DNA from 2 places in the Paenibacillus sp. FSL R7-0331 genome. Region 2 is predicted to be linked to the other one. Evidence: a T-box and tRNA genes for the amino acid it is inferred to sense, from the RefSeq annotation. Region 2 holds a T-box; the other holds one or more tRNA genes.
The links. A T-box is a leader RNA that pairs with one kind of tRNA and senses whether it is charged. The one in region 2 lies ahead of lysS (lysine--tRNA ligase), so its partner is inferred to be a tRNA-Lys.
Positions count from the first base shown of each region.

Region 1: it encodes a tRNA-Lys, which carries the amino acid that the T-box ahead of lysS (lysine--tRNA ligase) is inferred to sense. The anticodon was not compared.

Region 1 covers NZ_CP009284.1:2,454,554-2,460,721, forward strand. Annotated here, with positions in the region: gene ytaF (sporulation membrane protein YtaF) at 1-261, shown strand, start outside; gene coaE (dephospho-CoA kinase) at 271-867, shown strand; gene R70331_RS10010 (lytic transglycosylase domain-containing protein) at 864-1,427, shown strand; gene R70331_RS10015 (alpha/beta-type small acid-soluble spore protein) at 1,504-1,719, opposite strand; gene nrdR (transcriptional regulator NrdR) at 1,884-2,360, shown strand; tRNA gene R70331_RS10025 (tRNA-Ala) at 2,598-2,673, shown strand; tRNA gene R70331_RS10030 (tRNA-Lys) at 2,690-2,762, shown strand; gene R70331_RS31035 (hypothetical protein) at 3,357-3,806, opposite strand; gene R70331_RS10035 (IS1/IS1595 family N-terminal zinc-binding domain-containing protein) at 4,286-4,744, opposite strand; gene R70331_RS10040 (nucleotide-binding protein) at 4,929-5,366, shown strand; gene R70331_RS10045 (TIGR02677 family protein) at 5,386-6,168, shown strand, end outside.
Region 2 covers NZ_CP009284.1:3,427,248-3,433,415, reverse strand. Annotated here, with positions in the region: gene R70331_RS14415 (NUDIX hydrolase) at 1-69, opposite strand, end outside; gene R70331_RS14410 (hypothetical protein) at 156-335, opposite strand; gene R70331_RS14405 (YebC/PmpR family DNA-binding transcriptional regulator) at 397-1,113, opposite strand; gene lysS (lysine--tRNA ligase) at 1,206-2,765, opposite strand; T-box leader at 2,826-3,093, opposite strand; gene R70331_RS14395 (hypothetical protein) at 3,153-3,509, opposite strand; gene R70331_RS30510 (thermonuclease family protein) at 3,663-4,400, shown strand; gene R70331_RS14385 (5-methyltetrahydropteroyltriglutamate--homocysteine S-methyltransferase) at 4,834-5,952, opposite strand; gene R70331_RS14380 (LysR family transcriptional regulator) at 5,968-6,168, opposite strand, start outside.

The DNA.
Region 1 (6,168 bases), 970 kb from region 2:
GATTCGGGAAGTATATCTTCCATGGAAGCGATGATTCTGGGGATTGCACTCTCGCTGGATGCGTTTGGAGCGGGGCTTGGCGCTGCGCTGCTCGGCTTCAGCCCGGTATGGACCTCGCTGATGATTGCCCTGTTTAGCGGCACCTTTTTATTGCTTGGAATGAAAACCGGCCTTAAGCTGTCGGGAAGCTTCTGGATGAAGCACGCTGCTGCACTGCCTGCGTTATTATTAATTGCTATGGGAATAATGAAGCTGTTATGAGGTGAGTACATGATTATGGGCTTAACCGGAGGCATTGCATCCGGAAAAAGCACCGTCTCCGCAATGCTAATACAAAAAGGAGCACGACTCGTTGATGCCGATGTCATCGCAAAAGGGGTCATGCTCCCGGGACATCCCGTGCTGGCTGCTGTTGCAGGCCATTTTGGCCAAGGCATACTGCTGCCTGACGGCACGCTGAACCGGGCTGCGCTGGGGGAGATCGTCTTCAGCGATCCCGCTGCCCTGCAGAAGCTGAACAGTCTGACTCATCCTGCGATCCGCCGGGAAATCAAGGAACAGATGTATGCACTCGAAGAGGAGGACCCGCAGCGCCTGATTATTGTGGATATTCCTCTATTGTATGAATCCAAGCTGGACAACCTGTTCGATAAGGTGTTAGCTGTTTATGTGCCCCGTGAGGTGCAGCTCGCCCGTCTGATGGAGCGTAACGGTCTCAACCCCGAACAGGCTGCAGCAAGGCTGGACGCCCAGATGGATATTGAAGAGAAACGAAGCAGAGCAGATTATATTATTGACAACAGCGGCGAGCCTGCCGAGACTGAGCAGCAGGTTGCCGTGTTGTGGGACAGGCTGGGCTTATTATGAGCTGGCTGCGAAAAAAAAGAGTGCTGCTCCTGCTGTTCATTGGTTTTACTGCAATTCTGTTTCTCGGCACCAACTGGATGTCCTGGTTTTATCCTATTCATTATAAAGACGAAATCCGAAAGCACAGCACCACATATGAGACGGATCCGTTTCTGGTTGCCGCTATTATCCGCGTTGAAACCAATTTCAAGACTGGCCGTGAATCCAAAAAAGGCGCTCTTGGACTGATGCAGCTCATGCCGGACACCGCCAAGTGGGCGCTTGAGATGGCCAAGCTGCCGGAAGTATCCCTGGATGAGCTTAAAGAGGAGCCGTCGGCCAACATCGAGCTGGGCACCTGGTACCTCTCTTCATTGTCCCGCCAGTTTGACGGCAACCGTACTGCAGTGATAGCCGCCTACAACGCCGGGCCGGGCAAGGTGCAGAGCTGGCTCGATGGTGGACAATGGGACGGGACAGAAGCGGCTGCCAAGGATATTCCGTTTGGCGAGACCAGACACTACGTGCAGCGCGTGATTTATTATTATAATCAGTACACGGAGATTTACAGTGAATTTTAAGCCTCTGCTATGTAAAAAGAAGTATTAAACGGCATGCAGCCGTTTAATACTTCTTAGGCAAGCTTATGGGGACAGGTTATTTATATTGACCTGCCAGGGATTGCTCGGCGATCGTTACAAGACGTTTAGTGATGTAACCACCGATCGAACCGTTTTCGTAAGAAGTTTTATTGCCTTGGTATCCGTCCGGGGAAAGAGTGATACCCAATTCTTGGGCAACTTCATATTTCAGTTGTTCCAAGGCACCGCGTGAGTTTGGAGCTACCAGGTTATTGCTGCTGTTTTGGCTCATTTCTGTTCACCTCCTATCGGTTGGTAACTGTATTATGTGCCGGACTCGCCAGATTCATAACAAGATAAAAACGGTGTTTTATGGAAATAAATATTACCTGCCCAACATGGGGGTACAGAAAACAGCGGCGACTAATACTACAGTAAAAGGAGTGGCCTTAGCTTATGAAATGCCCATACTGCGATCATACAAATACCAAAGTGCTTGACTCGCGTCCGGCCAATGAGAATAAATCGATCCGGCGCAGGCGTGAATGTGAGCGTTGCAGCAAGCGCTTTACTACATTTGAGATGATTGAGGAAACCCCGCTGATCGTCATCAAGAAAGGCGGCAGCCGTGAGGAATTCAGCCGTGACAAAATTCTGCGCGGACTGATCAGAGCCTGCGAGAAGCGTCCTGTCTCTGTCGAACGTCTGGAATCCATCGTCTCAGAGGTGGAGAAGACGCTGCGCGGTATCGCCCTGGCTGAGATCGAGAGCCGCCAGATCGGCGAGCTGGTCATGGAGCAGCTATATCCGGTAGATGAGGTGGCTTACGTCCGCTTTGCCTCTGTATACCGTCAGTTCAAAGACATCAACATGTTTATGAAGGAACTGAAAGGTCTGCTGTCCAAAGACGATGGTGAGATGGAGGGGCTATAGACAGGCTGCAGCACCTGTGCTCCGTAATGCTCTGTATGGTATGGAGCGTTGCATAGGTGCTGTGGCGGTTCTCCGGAAGGGAAGAGAAAAAAATGATAAAAGTGTTGACATCAGGAATGGATTTCTGTATTATATAGAAGTCGGCTACGAAATAATTAATAACACGACGAGGTGAGCTTGACGCTCACACACACGAGGATTTAGAATACATAGTTTCATTTCCACAATAACTAATATGGGGCCATAGCTCAGCTGGGAGAGCGCATCGCTGGCAGCGATGAGGTCAGGGGTTCGATCCCCCTTGGCTCCACCAAATATCTTAATATCATGGACTCTTAGCTCAGTTGGTAGAGCAGTAGACTCTTAATCTATTTGTCCAGGGTTCGAGCCCCTGAGAGTCCATCCCATGAAGAACGGCAGAGATGCCGTTTTTTTGTTGTGTTGGGAGTGGGACGGGGATTGTATTGAAAGCTAATGCTACGCCAGTTGCCGACGGCAACTGACTACACTGAATTACAAACCAATTCCGATATCCCATAACGAACACATCAGCACCAACTGGCTACCGTCCACAACAACTGCTGATAGCCCAAGAAGACCAAAGCCAACAACCCAGTACCAACTGCCAACCGTCTACACCAACAGCTGACCGATCCAAAAACCACTAAATCCAGCTTTCGACTAACTATTGCTACTTTGAAATCCTATTATCCACTGTTACGGACCCCACGGACGTTATTTTCTCTGATTGGGATATTTAGGAGCGCTAACGGACCGTACCGCGCTTATTCCCCTTCATCAGGCAATAATCCACACGAAAATCAGCAAATAACTGCATCTGAGTCCGTAAGGTTGACGTAATAGTGCTTTTGAAGGGAATAAAGGCTGTACGGTCCGTAACGATTCACTCGACTTCCCACTATTACAATAGGTATAACAATTTAGTACAACCGAAACCTTAACTAGTGATAAACCACTGGTTACTTTGTTACACCCTCAACTGGTACGTACGATTGCGCTGTATATCCAGTAACTGTAGGAGAACAAATTTTGCAGAATTCGTCTGGCGTGTCTGTCAGAAATTTTGAGATGCTGCGCAAGTTCCGAAGGTGTGAAAGCCCTGAGCAGACGTCTTGCGAAACGCAATGATTCTGCCTCCAGCCAAGTTAAAGTGGAAGAGACATCTGTTGCAATGAATTTGCCTATAAAAGACAGAACCAGCTGTTGGCATTGTTTAGGCTCTTCCACAATTGAAGGATATGCGATAGGGAGAAAGGTCCAGCCATCCAAAGCCAGCAAGCAATGCCGGCGGCATAAATCCTTGAATCGTCTGACATCCAGTTCTCTAGCGTGTGGTCCATAGCCTTTAATTTCAATCCCGCTCTTCACACCTCCAGGCATATAAGCCAAATCCAGATAGCAGTAACCTTTATTGAAATCACGCACTTCCCATTCCGTGTACAAATGATCCGGATTACCGATTACCGGGAACCAGACGGTGCGGAGAAATTCAACGGTCTCATGGTCTAATCCATTGCTTATAAACTTCTTTCGCCTGTGGTTGCTCTCATTCTCTAGGTTGTCAATTAACTATTCTTCGTACTGCTGCTCAAATCGCGGCATCCCAAACTCCTCCTTGAACGCTCGATTCAGAGCTGATTTTGCCCGCGAAAAAGCCGCCTTAACACTCAACCCCTCCTTGATTTAATCTAGGATCGGGTAACTGCTACATTGAAATCAGCTTGACTATTTTCCGCGTACTATTGGAATGCCTAAGTTATTCAAAAACAAGAACCTGAAATTCGAACCATAATAGACTAAATAATGCTCAAAAGTACGGAAATTAGATGTGATAGAAAATTTCGCGAGAAAATTTTCAGATGACGTCTTTTGCTCATAAAAACATGGTGGGGAACAGAAGTTAGCTACTTTTTGCGTTGTTTTTTGAATTTATCTGCAAGTTGAGGAAGCACAGAGATAAGCTGATCTCTCCATACATTATAAGTTTTTAATGAGATGCCGAGCTTCTTGGCTGTCTCGGTGATACTCATATCAGTGGTGTGGATATAAACAATGAGGTCTATAATCTGAGATGCTTTTTGTTTTCTATAGAACAAAAGCTGCCGGTTCACTGAGAAAGTACGTAAACATTTTTTACAACGAAATCGTGGGATCGGGCCTTTTGTATGCTTTATTGTGTTGTTAGATGAGCAATGAGGGCAGACGGTAGAAGATGTTTTTGAATTAGCAGAAAGAGTGTTTGATTTTTCGGATATTGATTTAAGCAGTTTTTTTAGATCTAATTCAAGAAACAATAAATCCTCCACGTTTAGCTCTTCATAACGTCCCAGATTTTCTCGAACATCTTCAATAACTCTCAACATACCATTATTTCCCTCCTTGAGAATAATGATAATAATGTATCAGGTCTCAAAGATAAATACCACATTTAATTTCCACATCGGAATAGTTTGGAAGTGAGGGGTATGCAACAACTCCAAAATACTTTAGTATAAGTATAAAATTGTAAATTTACGTATTGTAAATGACTAAGGAAGGTGGGGGAACATGCGTGTTTTTCTTGGCAGTTCCAGTTCACAGGATTCGATGAGATATCTTAGAAATGTTGCAATGCTTATTGAGAGTGAGAACGTCACACCTTACCCTTGGAATAGGACTGGGGTTTTTCCGTTGGGGGGTTATATGTTGGATACTCTTATAAACATAAGCAAACAGGTGGATGCAGCAATATTAATTTTTAACGAAGACGATCCGGTTTGGTACAGAAATGATATTATTTTGCAGCCTAAAGCTAATGTTTTGATTGAATATGGAATTTTTGTTGCAGCTCTTGGTAAAGAAAGAACGATTATTTGTAGAAAAGGTAGTTCAGTTATTGCATCAGATCTGCAGGGCCTAATTTATTGTGATCTTGATAAGGAGTACAAAGCAGAGAATGAAATTATAGCTTGGCTCCAATCAATAAACAAAGTAAAAGAAAATTGAAATTTTATAGGAGGCTATTTTGAGTAGAATTCCTGATATACAATCTCTTCGAGGCGTTTCTGAGTTGAAGTATTTAAATGCGGATAATGTTACCCGCTACCGATCTATCATGAAGTATCTGTACCAGCAATATCATAAACTGAATTATTGGCTCAAACCGGAGCAGATATACGACGGAGTGATTGCATGGAAGTTACATAAAAATTATACATTGGAACAATGTCAACTTGATCTGGAACAACTTGTTGAGTGGGGAAATTTAACCTCGCGTCATTATGGTGAACGGGCTGTCTCAGTAGATGAATATTTAAAAAAGAAATTTCAATACTTATTGACGCCTTATTCGATTGAAATTGAACGGCTGCTGGAAAACTTGGTAACAGTCCGGGGATATGGTGGATCTCTTGAGCCTACCTTGTTTGATACAATTGCAAACACCCTGTTTACAATTAGAGCCCGATCAGGCGAGTATGAACATGGGGAAGCATTAGTATTATGGGATCAAATTAATGAATCGTTCCAAAAACTTCACGAAGCATCAGTGGATTATATAGCTAGTCTTCAGACAGGAAAGGCAGAAGAGCTAATGGTCACTGATGATTTTTTAATATATAAAGATGCTATTACAAATTATTTAAAAGACTTTGTTCACACTATGCAGCGACGTTCTTACAAAATTGAAGGTAACTTAGTACAAATATCAAATGGAGTGAGAGATGTTTTTCTAGAAGCTGTGATTGAAGATGAGTGGAGAATTCCTAAACTTGAGGAAATAATTACGAAACAGCAATATTATGATGAG
Region 2 (6,168 bases):
AAGCAGCAGCACCTGGCCGCCCTTGAACAGCATGATATGTACAACACTAAGCACCCGGAAGTCCGGCATATTGAATCTCTCCCTTCCCTGTGGAATAAAAAAAGAGCAGCAGGATCATCTCCTGCCGCTCCCTAAAGCCCGTCTTGATGCAGTAGTCACTTATAAGAATTCTGTTCGTTCTTCTTATAAGTTGTCTTGTCATCGCTAAGGGACTCCTTGCGGATGTCGAGCTTCTTCTGCTCCATCTGCTGTGCCTGCTGGCTGGTTACTGCCGCATGGTCCAGCTCATCCACAGTGTTCATCAGGTTCTTATCCGGTTTGGCGTGATCTGTCACTGCGCTGCCTCCTTAAGGTTACTAAAATGATTCACCTTATTATGGCAACCGGCAGCCCTGATTATTCGGAGTCAACGTTGTGATAGACCTGCTGTACATCGTCGAGCTCTTCCAGTGCGTCGATCAGCTTCTCGAACTGTGCTTCAGCATCTTCCGGGATCTCCACATAGTTCTGCGGAAGCATTGTAAGCTCGGCTACGGTGAATTCTGTAATACCGGCCCCGCGAAGCGTCTCCTGTACAGCATGGAACTGGTCAGGCTCAGCGTATACGATGACCGCCTCGTCCTCTTCCAGCACATCACGTACATCCACATCGGCTTCAATCAGCAGCTCCATTACTTCTTCAGCAGATTTACCCTCCAGGCCGATAACAGCTGTCGGATCAAACATATACGTTACGGATCCGCTGACACCCATGTTGCCGCCGTTTTTGCTGAATGCAGAACGGACAAGCGGAGCCGTACGGTTCACGTTATTGGTCAATGCATCGATGATAATCATCGAGCCGCTTGGTCCGAAGCCTTCATAGCGCAGCTCCACATAGCTTTCGTCGCCGCTTCCTTTAGCTTTTTCCAAAGCGCGGTCGATAATGGCCTTCGGTACATTATAAGTTTTGGCGCGTTCCAGAACGACCTTGAGTGCACGGTTCGATTCCGGGTCCGGTTCGCCTTTCTTAGCTGCTACATAAATCTCAACGCCGAATTTGGCGTAGACCTTACTTGTATTGGCATCCTTCGATGCTTTCTTCTCTTTAATATTATTCCATTTACGGCCCATAGTGTTCGACTCACTTTCCAACATAAGTTATAAACAGTCCGTTATATTATACCTCTCTTGGGACGATCCCGTAAAGGGCATAGGCGCTCTGTTTAGAACTCCAGCAGCGCCAGCACGCGCTCTTTGCCCAGTGCCTGCACAAGTACAGGAACCCTTGGACCCTCCGGCTGCTGCAGAATCAGCTGATAAAGGATGGAAAATAGCGCCTTCTGATTGCTCCTCATCGTCTTTTTGTCAGCATCGTGACAAATAGCGTACACCTGCTGCATAAACTCCGTTTCATCGGAAAAGCCGGTACGGAGCAAGCTGCAGAATGCCATTACGCGCTCCTGTTCAGCAGCCTGCAGTGACTGAAACCGCACCCGGTCCGGACTGATGTTCACAGTAACCAGCTTATGCGGGGCATAATGTCTGATCCAGTGCTCGGCCCGTTCTGCGGTCTGCCGGAATAATTCGGCTTGACCGGCAGCGCCGCTATCCTGGTCCAGCAGCTTTTGCAGCAGCCCGCTGTCCCAGTTGATCAGCGGCAGCAGGGCCGCAGCCTGGCTGAAGCCCGGCGCTTCCAGCTCTTCAGGATTTCTCCGGACCAGCTCAAGAGCCGCACGCATGTCTTCACTCTCCAGCAACCCTGCGGCATAAGCTTTACGCAAGCGCTCGAATTCCGTGTAGTTCCGCAGCACATCCTCATCCAGGCCGATACTGAAGGCCGCATCCGGCTGGTATTTGGCGAACATGAACAGGATCGGCTCCGGCCCGTATACCTTCAGCAGGTCCTCAGGCGTATAGTTATGGCCAGACGAGCTGGACATTTTGGCATGGCTGCCCTTAATGCTGATGAACTCATAGGGAACGTAATACGGCGGCTGATTTCCGAATATTTTTTCCGCCATGACCTTGGCAACATTATAGCTCCCCGTCTCAGACGAATGATCTCGTCCGCCGGGCTCGAACACAACCTGCTCCATTCCCCAGCGCATCGGCCAGTCTATTTTCCAGTGCAGCTTGATGTTTGAGGCTTGAGGAACATGAAGCGTGTTATAACAGCCGCATTTGCAGCTGTAGATAATATTCTCTGATTCCTCATCGAATGCATGAACGCTGGTCGAATCTTTTCCGCAGCGCTCGCAATAGATCTGAACCGGGTAAAAGGCTGCCCTGGCCTCCTCTGTGGCTTTGCCTGTTTTGAACATCATCAGGATATCGTAAATTTCCCCTCTGCTTCGCAGGGCGTGGAGTATGGCCTTATTATATCTGCCTGACTGATATTCACGGCTCTGATAGATAAATTCAGGTAGGATGCCAAAAGCGCTCAGCGCTTGTTCAAACTCCTGCTCGTAGTGCTCAGCATAGGAAGTATGGTCACCGCATGGACATGGAACCCTAGTGTACGGCAGGCCGATATACTGCTCATATGAAGCGTCCAGCTGCGCGGGAACCTTACGGAACCGGTCGAAATCATCCCATGAGAAAATAAAGCGGACCTCTTTCCCGGCTCTCTGAAGCGCCTGAGTGACGAAATAAGTAGTGACAATCTCGCGGAAATTGCCGATATGAACCGAGCCCGACGGGCTAATTCCCGATGCGCATACAAAAGTCTGACGCTCAGGATGGCTGCTGATCAAGTCGTTTGCGATTTTTTGTGCCCAATGCATGTTAATAATCTCCTCTATTTTGAAATAAAAACAAAAAAGCCCCCGCCTCAAGATTGTCATCTTGAGGACGGGAGCTGTCATAAGCACCGTGGTACCACCTCTGTTCGCGGACATGTTGCCAGGCCCGCCTCTTCGGGTACGGCCATAACGCTTATACCCTAGCTCTGTAACGGGAGCTCCCGTCATACCATCCTTAGGCGTTCAGTACGCATAATTCCGTATGCAGCTCAGAGACTTTTTTCGTCAGGCACATTGCTGCTCCATTTCACCGGCTGGAGCTCTCTGGGAACAACGTTTGCTTAACTACTCTTCTCATCATCGCTTTTCATATCCGATTAAAACCATTTAAACATGATTTGCTGTGCTTTTTCAAGCTTAAATTTCAAGCTACAATTCGATAAAAAAGATTTTGAACAAACCAAGGTAACGCTTCTTCGCAGTGATATCGCCAATAAAGGTGCTGCTGTCCTGAATATCCGGCAGACTGAAAACAGAAAAGATTATGTAATTCTCCCTGTCTGCAAGACTCTGCACCAGCGGTTTGATCATTGCCTGACCAAGACCTTCCGGCAGCGAAGCGCCCAGCGTATCCTGCAGGTCATCAACGGCATATTCAGCAAAATCCTCAATAGCAGGATTAAGCAGCGCAAGCACTCCTACTAAAATCACCAGTACAATGAGCAGGTTCCTGATTCTTCCCGGCTTTGCGCGCCGTTCATATTGCCGTTCAACATATGGATCCATATTATCCCTCCCGCTAAAACAATAAAGCATTTGGGGATATATGTAAATGATGATTGTGTGGGTTTAGCACAGCTGAATGCTGCAATCGGGTATTCAATGCTGCTATTTTCTGCTACACTGGCATCATTATTGTTACTAGAGGAGCTCTGATGGATGTTATTCACTGAATCTTATACGGCAGTATTATTTCTATTACTAACCATACTGGCAATCATCGTCTGGGCGATCAGCTTCATCAAACCGTCGATGCTTAGCCGCAGGAATGTTTCTGCCCGGAAATCCCGTAAACGTGTTAAAAAAATCTCTCTACTTACAGTGGCTGTAAGTTTAGTTCTCTCTATTATTACTGCACCGGGAACCACAATGCTTGAGAAGGCTATTTCAATACAGAATTTTTTCATATTAAGAGATTATGAAGTAGCTGGCACATTTATATACACTTCGAAAACAATGGACGCCGAAGTTACCTCTGTCATCGACGGCGATACCTTCCGAATCCGTACAAACGAAGGTGATACCGAGAAGGTTCGTCTGCTGCTGATCGACACGCCGGAGATAGGAGAACAGCCAGAGCCCTATGCGCTGGAAGCACGTGACTATACTAAAGAACTGCTCGACGGACAAACCGTACATCTGGAATTTGACGAATCAGAGCGAGATCAATACGGAAGACTGCTAGCCTACGTATACGTGAATGATCAGATGGTTAATCAGCTGCTGCTGGAGAAAGGGCTGGCCAGAGTCGCTGTTTTTCCGCCGGATACCTTGTACTTAGATGACTTTAGGATGATTGAATCGAGGGCACGGGAATCCGGGCTCAGGATCTGGAGTATCGACAACTACGTGACTAACAGGGGATTTAATACAAATGCGGCTGCTTCAGGCCAGTAGTAGGCGAATGATACCGATTAACGGACTGATAGAGATTCAGATGGCGATTGTCCGCTTAGCTTGGTTAGCAGGCTGTATCAAGGTGCTGGCGGGTAACTTACACTTTGCACATACCAGGGATAACTGCACATTATACAACTAAAATGCCTGTTTCTCCCCGGATTACACATATAAGTGTATTCTGTACAATTAAAAATCCGCAAAATGCTCATTTTGGTTATTTCGGGCAGGAATAGTTGCACAAAATACATTTAAATGGAGCCGGAGCAAACTTTCGCGCTTTTTAAGTGTACAGAGTGCAGCTATTCTTTACAGCAGTGTTTCCGGCAACGGCAAAGTTACACGGTATCAGCAAAACAAAAAACAGGGATGTCCCGCAGCCCTTCCGGCTGCTTAAGACATCCCTGTACCTTTGTAAACCATACCTTACTTATTACACCCATACCTCGTTTGCAGTCTCGATCACAAGCCGGATTTTGTCCCACTGCTCTTCCTCGGTCAGAATATTGCCTTCCTCCGACGAGGCAAAGCCGCATTGCGGACTCAGGCACAGTTTGTCAATATCCACATACTGCGCAGCTTCAGCAATCCGCAGCTTTAGCTGCTCTTTATTCTCCAGCCCGCCATGCTTAGTGGTTACCAGACCCAGCACCACGAACTGGTCTTGAATGAACCGCAGCGGAGCAAAGTCACCGGAGCGCTCATTGTCGTATTCCAGGAAAAAAGCATCCACCCGGGCCCCGCCGAACAGCGCCTCGGCAACAGGCTCATATCCGCCCGCAGCAAACCAGGTAGAACGCAGATTCCCCCGGCATACATGCAGTGCTATCGTCATATCCCCAGGCTTGTCAGCGATACTTTCGTTAATCAGCCGAACATAGTCCCGGGCCAGCTGATCCGGATCAACGCCTCTGCTCCGGAGATGTGCCCGGTGCCTGCCGCTCGACAGGGTCCCCCAGGTCGTATCATCCAGCTGCAGATAGCGGCAGCCCGCATCATAAAATGCCTGGATAGCTGAACGGTACACCGCAATAATATCCTGGAACAGCTGATCCCGGTCAGGATAGATCTCATTTCCGTTATAATCCTGCACAAAGTGGAACAACGACGGGGCGGGAATCGTCATTTTAGCCAACGTGTCACCGGCCAGCTGCTGCAGCTTCATATAATCAGCTAACATCGGGTGATCCCCGAACGATATTTTCCCCGTAATCTTAAAGCTCTCCGCCCGCTGCGTATTTTCCTTGGCTGAGCCGCTTCCCTGGTTTAGAATGATTTTCTGTGTACCCGTTATACCAAGAAAGAAATCAAGATGCCACCAGGAGCGGCGGAATTCGCCGTCGGTAATAGCCTTCAGCCCCAGAGCCTTCTCGTGCTTCACCAGCTCAGCAATCTCTTTATTCTCAATCTCACCCAGCTGTGCTGAGGTTAATTCACCTTGTTCAAACTGACTGCGCGCTGCCTTAATACCCTCACTGCGCAAAAAACTGCCTACAATATCATAACGAAAGGGCGGGGCGTTTCTGGCGGAACCGGTAATTGGACTGATCATACGACCCTCCTGCTGTTATAGTAAGAATTGGTTCATATCAAAATAGCTGCTGGCAACCAGATCGTTCAGCAGATCGATAAAAGCGGACATAATTTCACTCGGCTTACGGTCCTTATGGGCAATCCAGCCGACGGTAAACACTTCGTTGCTCTCATAAGGAATGGTCAGCATACCGTTGCCGTTCAGTTCGGAAGCCATTATGCCGGTCCCGATCGT